DNA from 3 places in the Vibrio sp. PID23_8 genome. Region 3 is predicted to be linked to each of the others. Evidence: predicted binding sites of a transcription regulator. Region 3 holds the regulator's gene; each other region holds the start of a gene.

Region 1 (4,126 bases), on a different contig from region 3:
CGCAAGAAGGCAGTTTATCGCCATACAATGAAGTGCAAGGTATGGGGGCTGAGCTCGCTGGCAAACTGGCGCACTTTACCCAACAAATCAGTCAATATCGCCGCAAACTGTCGCATGTTCAGTCGATTGATGCTTGGCGTGAAACCTTGATCGCAATGCTGGATGACTTCTTCTCAGTGGAGTTAGAAGGCGAAATGGCATTGAAGTCGATTCGCGATACCTTAAGCCAGCTAAAAGAACAGCTTGCTGATGCCGCCTTTAATGACGCTTTGTCACCATCCATCATTAACCAATACCTGAAAAATAAACTGTCTGGCACCCGTGTTAGCCAGCGTTTCCTCGCTGGCCAAGTGAACTTCTGTACCCTGATGCCAATGCGCTCGATTCCATTTCGAGCGGTGTGTTTATTAGGCATGAATGATGGCGTATACCCGCGTTCTATGCCGCCAGAAGGTTTTGACTTAATGACGGGGCGAACCAAGCCAGGCGATCGTTCACGCCGAGACGATGACCGTTATCTGTTCCTCGAAGCAATGCTTTCTGCTCAGCAAACACTGTACATCAGTTACGTAGGGCGTTCGATTCAAGACAACACGGAACGAGTGCCATCGGTACTGGTTTCTGAGTTAATGGAGTACTGTCAGCAGAATTACTGTTTGGCAGGCGATGAAAATCAGCCCGTTGATGAGTCCGGCGATAAGCTGTTAAAAGAGTTAGTGAATGTGCATGCTATGGTGCCGTTTAGCCCAAATGCATTTCAAGGTTCTCACTCAAGCTATGCCAAAGAGTGGATTCCTGCGGCATTGACCCAAAGCAGTCAATCGCAAGGTCATGCGCGCCGTGAGTTTAACCGTGCATTGGATGATTACTTGCTGGGCGCGACATTTCCCATCGAATTGGATTTGGTCGAGCTTCAACGTTTCTGGCGTTTGCCGGTTCAGTATTTCTTTAATCGTCGTTTGAAAGTGATGTTTGAGCCGCCTTTACCAGTGATGGAAGACGATGAGCCGTTTGTATTAGGCGGGTTGGAAAGTTATCAGATGCGCGGTGAACTGCTGGCAACCCTGCTCGAAACCGCGCTTACTCAACCAGCGGCCAAAGTGGATGTGCTGAAGCATTTTATGAGTGAGCAACGTGCTCAGGGCAAATTGCCAGTAGGAGCGTTTGGTGATATCGAGTTTGAAACCAACCGCGTGCAAGCGGAAGAGCTGGTGGATAAGTTGGCGTTTCTCTCTGGCGCGCCACAAGACGATTTAGAGATCGACCTTATCTTTGATGCGCTTTTTGATGAAAGTAGGGGTGAGGGTAAGAATATCCGCCTAACCGGTTGGCTCACTCAATGCTATCAGTCCGGTTTGATTCGTTATCGAAGCGGGAAAATTCGTGCGCAAGATTACCTTGCGGCGTGGATTGATCACCTCGCGATGTCGGCTTCTGGCCATGTGAAGAAGACTCATATTATTGGTTACGACCGCAAGGAAGGTGCAGTTCATCTGATCTTCCCTGAAATGGCGGACGCTGCGCAAGCGAAACAACGTCTTGCCGAATTGGTGCGTTTGTTTTTTGAAGGCATGACCAAGCCATTACCATACTTCCCGAAAACAGCACTGGCGTGTGTTGAAGCGGGCTTTAGTCGTGGCCATTGGGCGGACGATGAAGAGAAGTCACTCAAGAAAATGGCGGACGCTTTCAATGACAGCTACCTGAGCCCAGGTGAAGGCAATAACGCGTACATCTCGCGTATTTGGCCTGCTTGGAACGATGAACTCGCAGCCGAAGTTCGCATGTTGACGGCGTTGGTTTTGCAAGGTGCAAGATTGGCGACAAAAGATGCTTCAGATGATAACTAAGTTGGAATGCTTGGGGATGGGAAAGAGTAGAGTGGCCGCCAGAAAATCATTATTTTGTGTAGGGCGTTCGCTGTACGGCCACAAGGTCAGAGGGACCATGATTCTTTTGAGTATCACCGCCAGAAAGGCTTGGCTTATCTCGTGAGGCGAATATTAACGGTACTCCATCATGATAACCGTGAGTGAGATCGCACAAAAGTCTAAATATTCCAAACTGTTAGACATATAAATAGAAAAATTAACGATAGATCACAATATAGGACGAGTTGATCTTTAGAGATGACTTAACCTCTGAAGCTCAAGACGTCCTTGTCAAAAATCCGGAGAGATTCAGCGTTATGGCGCAAATGTCAGTAGCAGCACCACTGCAAACCATGACTTTTCCATTGCATGGGGCAAGGTTAATCGAAGCATCCGCAGGTACAGGGAAAACCTTTACTATTGCGGGTTTGTACCTGCGTCTCTTATTGGGACATGGCAGTACAGAAACCAAGCACCGCGTTCCATTAACGGTGGACCAAATTCTGGTGGTGACCTTTACCGAAGCGGCGACAGCCGAGCTACGCGATCGTATTCGTGCTCGAATTCACGATGCGAGGATCGCATTCGCTCGAGGTCAAAGCAGTGATCCGGTGATCAAACCACTGCTAGAAGCCATTGATGATCACAAGCAAGCGACAGCGATCTTGTTGCAAGCGGAGCGTCAAATGGATGAAGCCGCGGTCTACACCATCCACGGTTTCTGCCAACGCATGCTAACGCAAAACGCTTTTGAATCGGGCAGCCGCTTTGAGAATGAATTTGTGACGGACGAGAGCCACCTAAAAGCTCAAGTGGTGGCGGACTACTGGCGTCGTAATTTTTACCCATTACCATTTGCTTTGGCTGGCGAAGTGCGTCAACTATGGGGTTCGCCATCGGAGTTGCTTTATGACATCGGTAACTACTTAACAGGCGCACCATTGAGCTTGTCTGTGCCTGCAATGCAGGGCAGTCTCGCGGATTTGCACGAGCAAAACTTAAAACAAATAGATGCACTGAAAACCCAATGGCGTGATAGCCAAGAGGATTTCTTAGCGTTGATCTCAGGTTCAGATGTCAATAAACGCAGTTACACCAAGAAATCGCTGCCAACTTGGTTAGAGGCCGTTAACGTTTGGGCGGCAACAGAAACGACGGGGTATGACTATCCAGACAAACTGGAAAAATTTGCGCAGAATGTGTTGCTTGAGAAAACCCCGAAAGGCACCGCGCCGCAGCATCCGGTGTTTGAGGACATTGAAGCCTTTCTAGCTACCCCAATTAGCCTTAAAGCACCACTATTAGCGCATGCGATTGAGCATTGTCGTGAGATGCTGGCGAAGGCAAAAAATCAGAAGCAATGGCTGTCGTTTGATGACTTGCTGACCCAGTTATCGGCGTCGATTGATACCGATGAAACCGCACTGCTGAAAGAGCGCATTCGTACGCTTTACCCTGTTGCGATGATCGATGAATTCCAAGATACCGACCCACTGCAATACAGTATTTTTAGCCGTATTTACCTAGATAACCCAGAGTGCGGTCTGTTTATGATCGGTGACCCGAAACAGGCGATTTATGGTTTCCGTGGTGCAGACATCTTTACCTACATCAAGGCACGCCATCAAGTTAGTGCTCACTACACGTTAGGCACTAACTGGCGCTCGAGTGCGGAGATGGTGTCGGCGGTAAACCAGATTTTTGAGTTGCCAGATAGCCCGTTTATTTACGATTCGGACATTCCATTTCTACCAGTGAGTTACAGCCCTAGTGCGGATAAACGCATTTGGACCATGGGTGGGAAAAAGCAACCTGCGCTGACGTATTGGCTGCAAGAAGCCGAAGATAAACCACTGGCAAAAGGTGAATACCTGACTGCGATGGCAGAGGCGACAGCAAGCCAAATTCAAACCATTTTGACCTCGGCGCAACAAGGCCAAGCGTGTCTTGTTAATGGCGAGAAGCAAAAGCCTGTTAAAGCGGGTGACATTGCGGTTTTGGTGCGAACCGGTAGCGAAGGTCGCATGGTCAAACAAGCGTTGGCAGACCAAGGCATTGCCAGCGTTTACTTATCTAACCGAGATAGCGTATTTACCAGTACAGTCGCGCAAGATTTACAACGCTTGTTGCAAGCCGTGCTGACGCCAGAAAACGATAGAGCATTGCGTGCCAGCTTAGCGTCAGAGTTGTTTGCGCTGGATGCAGCAAGTTTAGATGCCCTCAACAACGATGAAACCGTGTGGGAAAACGCGGTC
Region 2 (4,126 bases), on a different contig from region 3:
TTCTGACAAGCAGAAAATGAAAGCGTGCAATCCAGAACGGACACTATCTTACCATCGCTTGATTGACAAAATATGAACAGCATAGACAAATTTGAAAAAATCATTAGTCTTATCCCACTAAAATAGAGCGTATCGCTCGTGATAATTATCAATCAGCCGACCAAAAGTAGAAGTAAAATGAGAGATCAGGAATTTTGGCATAACAAGTGGGCCAGTAACCAAATTGGTTTCCACCTTGATGATGTGAACCCACTATTGCCTGCATTTTGGCAATATACGAACCCAAAGCGCGAAGACACCGTATTGGCTCCTTTATGTGGTAAGTCAGAAGACCTAATTTGGCTTGCTTCGAAACATAACGACGTTCAAGGTGTGGAGCTAAGCCAAATCGCAGTACGCGCATTTTTTGCGGAACATTTCTATACACCGACGGTAACCCCAGTGAATGGGATGCACGAACTGTATCAGTTTGATGAACTGTCTATTTACACTGGGGACTTCTTTACCGCACCTGTGTCTAAAGCCGACATCATTTACGACCGTGCCGCGCTCATTGCCCTACCTCAGGAAATGCGAGAAGAATACGCAGGCCGAGTGAAGCAACTTTTAAAACCTGGCGGACGAATTTTGCTGGTGACATTGAACTACGTGCAAGAAGAAATGGCAGGCCCTCCTTTCAGTGTGCCAGCCGAAGAGATACAAACGCTGTTTAATGGATACAAGGTAGCTTGTTTAAATGTGGATCAAGCTGATGAGAATCATCCTAAAATCATCAAGAAAGGTTTAAGTCGTTTTTCTGAAGAAGTGTACTTAATCGAGAGCGAGTAGGGCGAAATAACCTTAAACAAAGAAGAAGCGCAGCAAATTTAGCTGCGCTTTTGTTTATCAACTTTATCAATAAGGTTAGTAAACGATATTTACTTTTGAAGCAGACTCTATCGCATCTTGAAGCGAGTCATCGATGGTCTTGCGTCGAGTTAACACCACGCCTAAGCGGCGTCTTCCATCGATTTCTGGCTTACCAAACAAACGCACTTGGGTTTGTGGCTGCGCCAATGCTTTTTCTAAGTTGTTGAAACGGATATTCGTCGATGTGCCTTGGCCAAGAATAACGGCCGATGCAGAGGGACCATATTGAATGATGCTGTTGACTGGCATGCCGGTAAATGCACGAACATGTAACGCAAACTCCGACATCTCTTGCGAAATCATTGTCACCATACCAGTGTCATGTGGACGAGGGGACACTTCGTTGAAGATCACTTTATCGCCTTTAACAAACAGTTCTACACCGAAGATGCCGTAACCACCAAGCGCGTTAACCACTTTTTCAGCGGTGTATTCTGCAGCTTTGATTGCGTTGTCAGACATGGCTTGAGGCTGCCATGATTCACGGTAGTCACCGTCTTCCTGGCGATGGCCAATCGGAGCACAGAAATGCACGCCATCAACCGCGCGTACGGTTAGAAGAGTGATTTCGTAGTCGAAGTCAATAAAGCCTTCAACAATCACACGGCCTGCGCCTGTACGACCACCTTCTTGCGCGTAATCCCAAGCGATTTGGACGTCTTCTTCCGTTTTGATAACGCTTTGACCTTTACCTGATGAGCTCATTACAGGCTTCACAACACAAGGAATGCCAACGTGTTCAACTGCCGCTTTGAAGTCTTCAAAGTTATCGGCAAATTGGTAAGGGGAGGTCGTCAAGCCAAGCTCTTCCGCCGCCAGACGACGAATGCCTTCGCGGTTCATGGTCAGTTTGGTTGCTTTTGCTGTAGGGACAACATTCAAGCCTTTCTCTTCGAGTTCGACCAATTTATCTGTTGCGATGGCTTCAATTTCTGGAACGACGTAAGCCGGTTGCTCCTTATTGATGATCTCTTCTAGTGCGTGTCCATCTAGCATATCGATAACGTAACTACGATGAGCGACTTGCATCGCTGGCGCATTTGCGTAACGGTCACAGGCGATGACTTCTAAGCCAAGTCGTTGGCATTCAATCGCCACTTCTTTACCAAGCTCGCCTGAGCCTAAAAGCAATACACGGGTAGCATGTGTGCTAGTTGCAGTACCGAACATAGTGTTCCCTTACAAAATAAAGTGATGAAACAGAAATTGCAGGGGATCATACTGAATTTTTACGGCCAAGCAAACGTTTGCGTGTGATTTTTTACAATAAAAAAAGCTCTACGGTTGTAGAGCTTTCCTGATGCACTCAATGTAATTACAGGTTTACGAAACTGACAGGAATATCAGGGTTAATCGCTTCTAGCGTTGATTGTGTACAAGCGAGGTGACTAATCTTACCTTGTGAGTTTTCTACTAATGCGGCGGCTTTAATATTCTCGAATTCTCCACCGGCCAGCAATATTTGGATAAGAGCCACTTGTAACGGTGGGAGGCTTGGGTTGAAGGCGGCATTCTCTGCGTATGAACCTTGGAACACGCGTCCATCGGTCATTTCTAGAGCTAAACCACTGAGATTGTTTGTGTATGGTGCGTGGCTCATGTTCATTGCATTAACGGCTTTTTGAATCAGTGCATCGTCTTCATCACAAGCGAACTGATGTTTCATCTCTGCCATTAAGCCAGACTCGACGCCTAGGTCTGCTGGGCCAAATGCTTCTGGTAAATACTCATGCAGTGACTTTTCTTCACGTTCAGGTAGCTGAACTTTTAGTTCACTAGCGGTCGATAGTTCATTCATGAACTGGCGACAATGACCACAAGGACTGAAGTTAATGGTGATGTCTTTCACGCCACGTTCGCCCTTCATCCAAGCATGGCTGATTGCCGATTGCTCGGCATGAACGGTTTGACCTAGCTGAACACCAAAGAATTCCATGTTTGCGCCGAAGTACAAGCGACCGGAAAGACCACGAACGATTGCACCTACATAGAATTCAGAAATTGGAGCATAAGAGTATGCGGCGGCAAAAGGAAGCAGAGCAACACGAAGCTCTTTATCTGCTAGACCTGTAGCGGTAAGCAGCTGTTCAAATTGCTGTTCAGAAAGAGTGGCATCAAAATCGTCAGCTTGGACGATAGGAGCAAGATGTTTTGAAAGTGCTTCGGGAGCGCTTGCTAGCGCCTGTTCAATGCGACTTTTCATGTTGAATCCTTGTTATTGCATGGACAGTTATTCTATGCGAAATAGGGAAACAATCCGTGCTCCAGATCATGTTCGTGTGTGCAATAACCCATTTCATTTCATTGCTTGGGTGAGCTCACACATGTATTCGATTGCATTAAGTGATAATGTTACCTTTGCCTCATAAATAACTATATCAACGCTTTTTCATATTGCGAGTTTGATACGCGAGTAAAAAGGCTTGCCCTTCGTTGGCAAGCCTCGGAGGGTTATTGATACAACCAAACCGCGAGAGCAAAGAAGCTTGGTGCTAATATTGAAGTAATAATGCCGCACAGCACTAACGCTAAAGAAGAAAATGCTGCATCGCCAGGTTGTTTCTCCGCACATGTTGCCGTACCTAAAGCATGGGAAACGGTACCCATTGTTAACCCACGTGCGATGGGGTGCTTAATGCCGATGATGTTGAAGATAGGGTAAGCCAAAATAGCCCCAAACAAGCCAACAATCAGAACCAGAATTGCCGCGACTGCCGCTTCTCCGCCAAGGGAGCTGGAGATCTCCATTGCAATCGGTGTCGTAACGGACTTGCCTATCAGGCTTGCGATGAGACTGATGTCGGCTTTGAAAGCGACCGCGATAAGCGTTGCTGTAAGCATCGACATGACGCTGCCTAAAGTGCAAGCCAAGGCAATAATGCGCCAATTGGCTTTGATCTGTGGTAGCTGCTCATACAGAGGATAGGCAAGCGCAACGACTGCCGGTTGAAGTAAAAAGCTGAGCCATTGATTATCAGCATAGTAAGTTTCAAATGGCACTTTTAAGTAAGTTAACAGTGGAATCAGTACGGAAATACTGATCAAAAGCGGGTTTGCTATTGGGTTGTTCAGCTTAATCGAAATTTGGCGAGCGGCGAGAAACACAACAATCGTGACAATTAACCACATATCAGTTTTTCTCCTTGAGCAGGTAATTAAGGAACCATGCAAGGCTAACTAATACGATCAGTGATCCCCCGACGGCACTTGCCAAAAC
Region 3 (4,126 bases):
GTGTCAGCCTGTAATCGAGAAATACGAAGCGGTAACAAAGTATCACCGCTTCTATCTGCCAGAGCTATTTACCAAGTTAGGATTCCGGTAAAGCGCGCTGGCAAACGCTAAAGGCGAGCTCAAGACTCCCCAACGCGTGTTGACTGACTGGCATTAATGCCTCACATACCGTCACAGGTTGATGACCGCGTGTTCGTGATTCTGGACAGCCTTGGGGCTGTGAACGAGCGGTCAACTTCCTCTTATCTCTAACTCTACATTTCATAACAAGGAGTCGTTATGACGCCCGATGTGTTATTTGAATCGCTATGGCAAGACTACATTCAACGTCTTTGCCCTTCAGCTGCTAAAGTCCATCAACTTCTACAAGAAGATGAGCCTTTGATTAATGACCATATTGCGCTACGTACGTTTAATGTCGCTCCCCTCGGTATTGAAACGTTGGCGAAACCATTTTTGACAGTGGGTTATAAAGCCTGTGGTGACTACGTATTTGAAAGCAAAAAGCTGGTGGCAAAACACTTTGAGCACCCAGATCCAAAGCAACCAAAAGTGTTTATCAGTGAGTTGAAGGTCGATGAATGTTCGCCAGAGCTGCAAGACATCGTTCATAAACTGGTCGAGCAGGTTGATGCTTCAAAGCTGATTGGCAGCGGCTTCTTGTATGGTGGACGTTTGTGGGAGATTAGTTACGCTGATTTCCAAACGTTGGCGAACGAGAGTGAGTATGCCTCTTGGCTTGCTGCACATGGTTACGGCGCAAATCACTTTACCGTGAGCGTAAACCAACTTAACCAACACCAAGAAGTGAAGCAAGTAAACGACCACCTACGCACAGCAGGCTTCACCATCAACGAAAACGGCGGCGAAGTAAAAGGTACGCCACAGGTGTTGCTAGAGCAATCTTCGACCATGGCCGATAAAGTGCCAGTGGCCTTTACGGAAGGTGTTGAAGTGATTCCTGGAGGCTTTTACGAGTTTGCTAAGCGCTACGCAATGGATAACGGTGACTTGTACTCAGGATTTGTTGCCGCATCGGCAGATAAGATCTTTGAGAGCACAAACGGAAAAAAATAGAGGGCGCTAATCCAGTGTTTTTCTAAAACAAAAAAGCCACCAATGTTTCTATTGGTGGCTTTGAATTTTTTAAACGTTAATCGGAATTAACGAGTCCCGTAAACAACGATAGTTTTGCCGTGTGCAGAAATTAGGTTCTGCTCTTCTAGCATCTTCAAGATTCGGCCTACTGTCTCACGAGAACAGCCAACGATTTGACCGATTTCTTGACGAGTGATCTTGATTTGCATTCCGTCTGGGTGCGTCATTGCATCTGGCTGCTTAGCAAGGTTCAGAAGAGTCTGAGCGATACGACCAGTTACGTCTAGGAACGCTAGGTCACCCACTTTCTGGCTAGTAACTTGAAGGCGACGAGCCATTTGCGCAGAAAGGCGCATTAGGATGTCAGGGTTTACTTGAATAAGTTGACGGAATTTCTTGAACGAAATTTCAGCCACTTCACAAGGAGATTTAGCACGAACCCATGCGGTACGCTCTTGGTCTTCTTCGAATAGACCTAGTTCACCAATGAAGTCACCTTGGTTTAGGTAAGAAAGGATCATCTCCTTACCTTCTTCGTCTTTGATAAGAACCGCAACAGAACCTTTAACGATGTAGTACAACGTTTCAGCTTTCTCACCCGCGTGAATTAGCGTGCTCTTTGAAGGGTATTTATGAATATGACAGTGTGAAAGAAACCACTCTAGTGTTGGGTCGGTTTGAGGTTTACCTAGAACCATAATATATCACTTCCTCTGCAGGGTACGCTTGCGCTATCCGTATTTTAGCTAAGCCCGAATTAGCTTACTAGAATAAGAATACTTTTCTATACTGCAAGCTCTCTTGTGTTTCGGTTAGAAATAGTATCCTTTTTCGAAAACGATTTCTTGATTTTAATCGTGCCATGGTGGAGATTTTGTAAGCAAAAATGTGCACATGATCACGGTATGAAAAGTAAACACTTTATTCGCGAGGTTTTTAACCAATTTTACCCGTTTCGATGAGCTGTTGCAGAATCGGCCTGACGATGAGCTCCATGGCAAAGCTCATCTTACCGCCGGGCACGACAATGGTGTTGTGGCGTGACATAAATGAGCCGTCAATCATAGCGAGTAGATAAGGAAAATCGACATTTTTAATGCCACGAAGGCGAATAACAACAAAGCTTTCATCCAGACTTGGTATGCCTTTGGCGTTAAGTGGGTTTGACGTATCCACGGTCGGGACACGTTGAAAGTTGATGTGGGTACGAGAAAACTGTGGTGTAATGTAGTTAAGATAGTCGTCCATTGAGCGCACGATTGAATCCATCACGGCTTCACGAGAGTGACCTCGGTCGCGCGTATCGCGTACGAACTTTTGAATCCACTCTAAGTTCACGATCGGCACCATGCCAATCAGAAAATCAACATGCTGAGCCACATCGACATCACCATCGACCACGCCGCCGTGTAATCCTTCATAGAACAGCACGTCACTGTTTTCAGGTAAACCTTGCCACGGGGTAAAGGTGCCTGGCATTTGGTTATAAGGTACGGCTTCATCAAAGGTGTGCAGATAGCGGCGTACACTACCAGTGCCATCCTGGCCAAATTGACGGAAAAAGGCTTCCAGTCCAGGGAAGTTATTAGCTTGAGGGCCAAAGTAACTGATGTGTCTGCCTTGATCACGCGCTTTACGAATTTCTACATCCATCTCTGGGCGAGTAAAGCGGTGGAAGCTGTCCCCCTCAACCCATGCGGGCTTGACGTTCATCATATTGAACATCTTACGGAAGGCTTCAGATGTGGTCGTAGTACCGGCACCGGATGAACCAGTAACTGCAATGATTGGGTGTTTCGCTGACATGACAAACCTTGTCGAAAAATTACTTACCCAGCTGAATCTTAGGTAAACAAGTCCATTATTCGTTGGCAATGTGCAGCGAAGTGGCGCTGCACGGTTGATAATCCACTATAGCATGTAACAAGCGCTTGTCATGGAGTGAAATACGGTAAAATGTGCGGCAATTAAAATTTTTGTTTTAACTGAATATCAACGGTTTCATGCAGTTCAGAAAACACGATGACCGCCTCTCCTTTCTCCAGCTGTGATTTAACTTGATCGATTTTGTCTTGCAGGGAAATTTCTACCGTGCCGTAGTCAGTGCCTTCTCGTAGCACAAACTCACGGATCAAGTTTTCTAGCGTTTCTGGCGCAATGTCTTGCCAAGGAATGATCATAAATACCTCAAACGTTTATGACGAATGGTTAGTTTACAGAGTTTGCTGTGCGGATACAGAAGAAAGATGATTCGCCGCGATACTCTCATAATAGGCGGGCAGCACTTCTTCAAGCCAGAATTTAGGTTTTAATGCTGTGCCAGTGAGAAAGCCTACGTGACCACCGTGCTCATACAGGCGGTAATCAATGTTATCGGGCAGAACAAACTTAGGGATCACCGCATCGGTCATGAACGGATCGTCTTTGGCATGAATGATCAGTGTCGGTAAAGCGATCTGCTGAAGCTTGCTTAATCCCGAACATTGCTCATAGTAGTCCTGTGCGTCTCTGAACCCATGTAATGGTGCGGTGATCAGATCATCAAACTCATATAAGCGAGTCACGCGTTTGATCGAACGATAAGAGAGGGCCAGTTCTCCATGGATCAAGTCGTGCTTTTGCAGCGCATTACGCTTAAGTGATGAAAGCAAGTAGCGTTTGTAGACCTTAGAGAAGCCTTGCTCAATACGATTGGCGCACGCAGCCAAGTCCAGTGGCGCAGACACAATGGCCGCGGCACTCAAAATAGGGTCGTCTTTATACTGCGCCAAGTAGTTTGCTAACATATTGCCACCAAGAGAGATACCGACCGCGACTTTAGGGTTATTAGGAAACCGTTGGTTAAGATACTCGAGGAAGTGACGCGCGTCAGTGACCTCACCAGAGTGATAGGCTCGGGCTTTCTTGTTCGGTTTGCCGCTGCAACCGCGAAAGTGCATCATCACCGATAGCCATCCAGACTGTGAGAAAGCATGCATCAAGCCATTGGCGTAAGGACTGTAAAAGCAGCCCTCAAGACCATGAAAGA

The links. The regulator CRP, encoded in region 3, controls carbon source genes, mostly activating them, when cyclic AMP is high. The targets are predictions, from matches to a motif close to TGTGANNNNNNTCACA.
Region 1: the regulator CRP is predicted to act here: its motif matches at 2,028-2,043, upstream of recB (exodeoxyribonuclease V subunit beta).
Region 2: the regulator CRP is predicted to act here: its motif matches at 3,217-3,232, upstream of cdd (cytidine deaminase).

Annotation. Positions count from the first base shown of each region.
Region 1 is NZ_LIXE01000001.1:578,987-583,112, reverse strand. It holds gene recC (exodeoxyribonuclease V subunit gamma) at 1-1,850, shown strand, start outside; gene recB (exodeoxyribonuclease V subunit beta) at 2,189-4,126, shown strand, end outside.
Region 2 is NZ_LIXE01000019.1:13,642-17,767, reverse strand. It holds gene AK966_RS18620 (thiopurine S-methyltransferase) at 178-828, shown strand; gene purT (formate-dependent phosphoribosylglycinamide formyltransferase) at 904-2,079, opposite strand; gene cdd (cytidine deaminase) at 2,225-3,112, opposite strand; gene AK966_RS18605 (LrgB family protein) at 3,361-4,038, opposite strand; gene AK966_RS18600 (CidA/LrgA family protein) at 4,040-4,126, opposite strand, start outside.
Region 3 is NZ_LIXE01000011.1:14,963-19,088, reverse strand. It holds gene astD (succinylglutamate-semialdehyde dehydrogenase) at 1-14, shown strand, start outside; gene AK966_RS15940 (DUF1338 domain-containing protein) at 280-1,077, shown strand; gene crp (cAMP-activated global transcriptional regulator CRP) at 1,164-1,796, opposite strand; gene AK966_RS15930 (phosphoribulokinase) at 2,035-2,904, opposite strand; gene AK966_RS15925 (YheU family protein) at 3,066-3,278, opposite strand; gene AK966_RS15920 (hydrolase) at 3,312-4,126, opposite strand, start outside.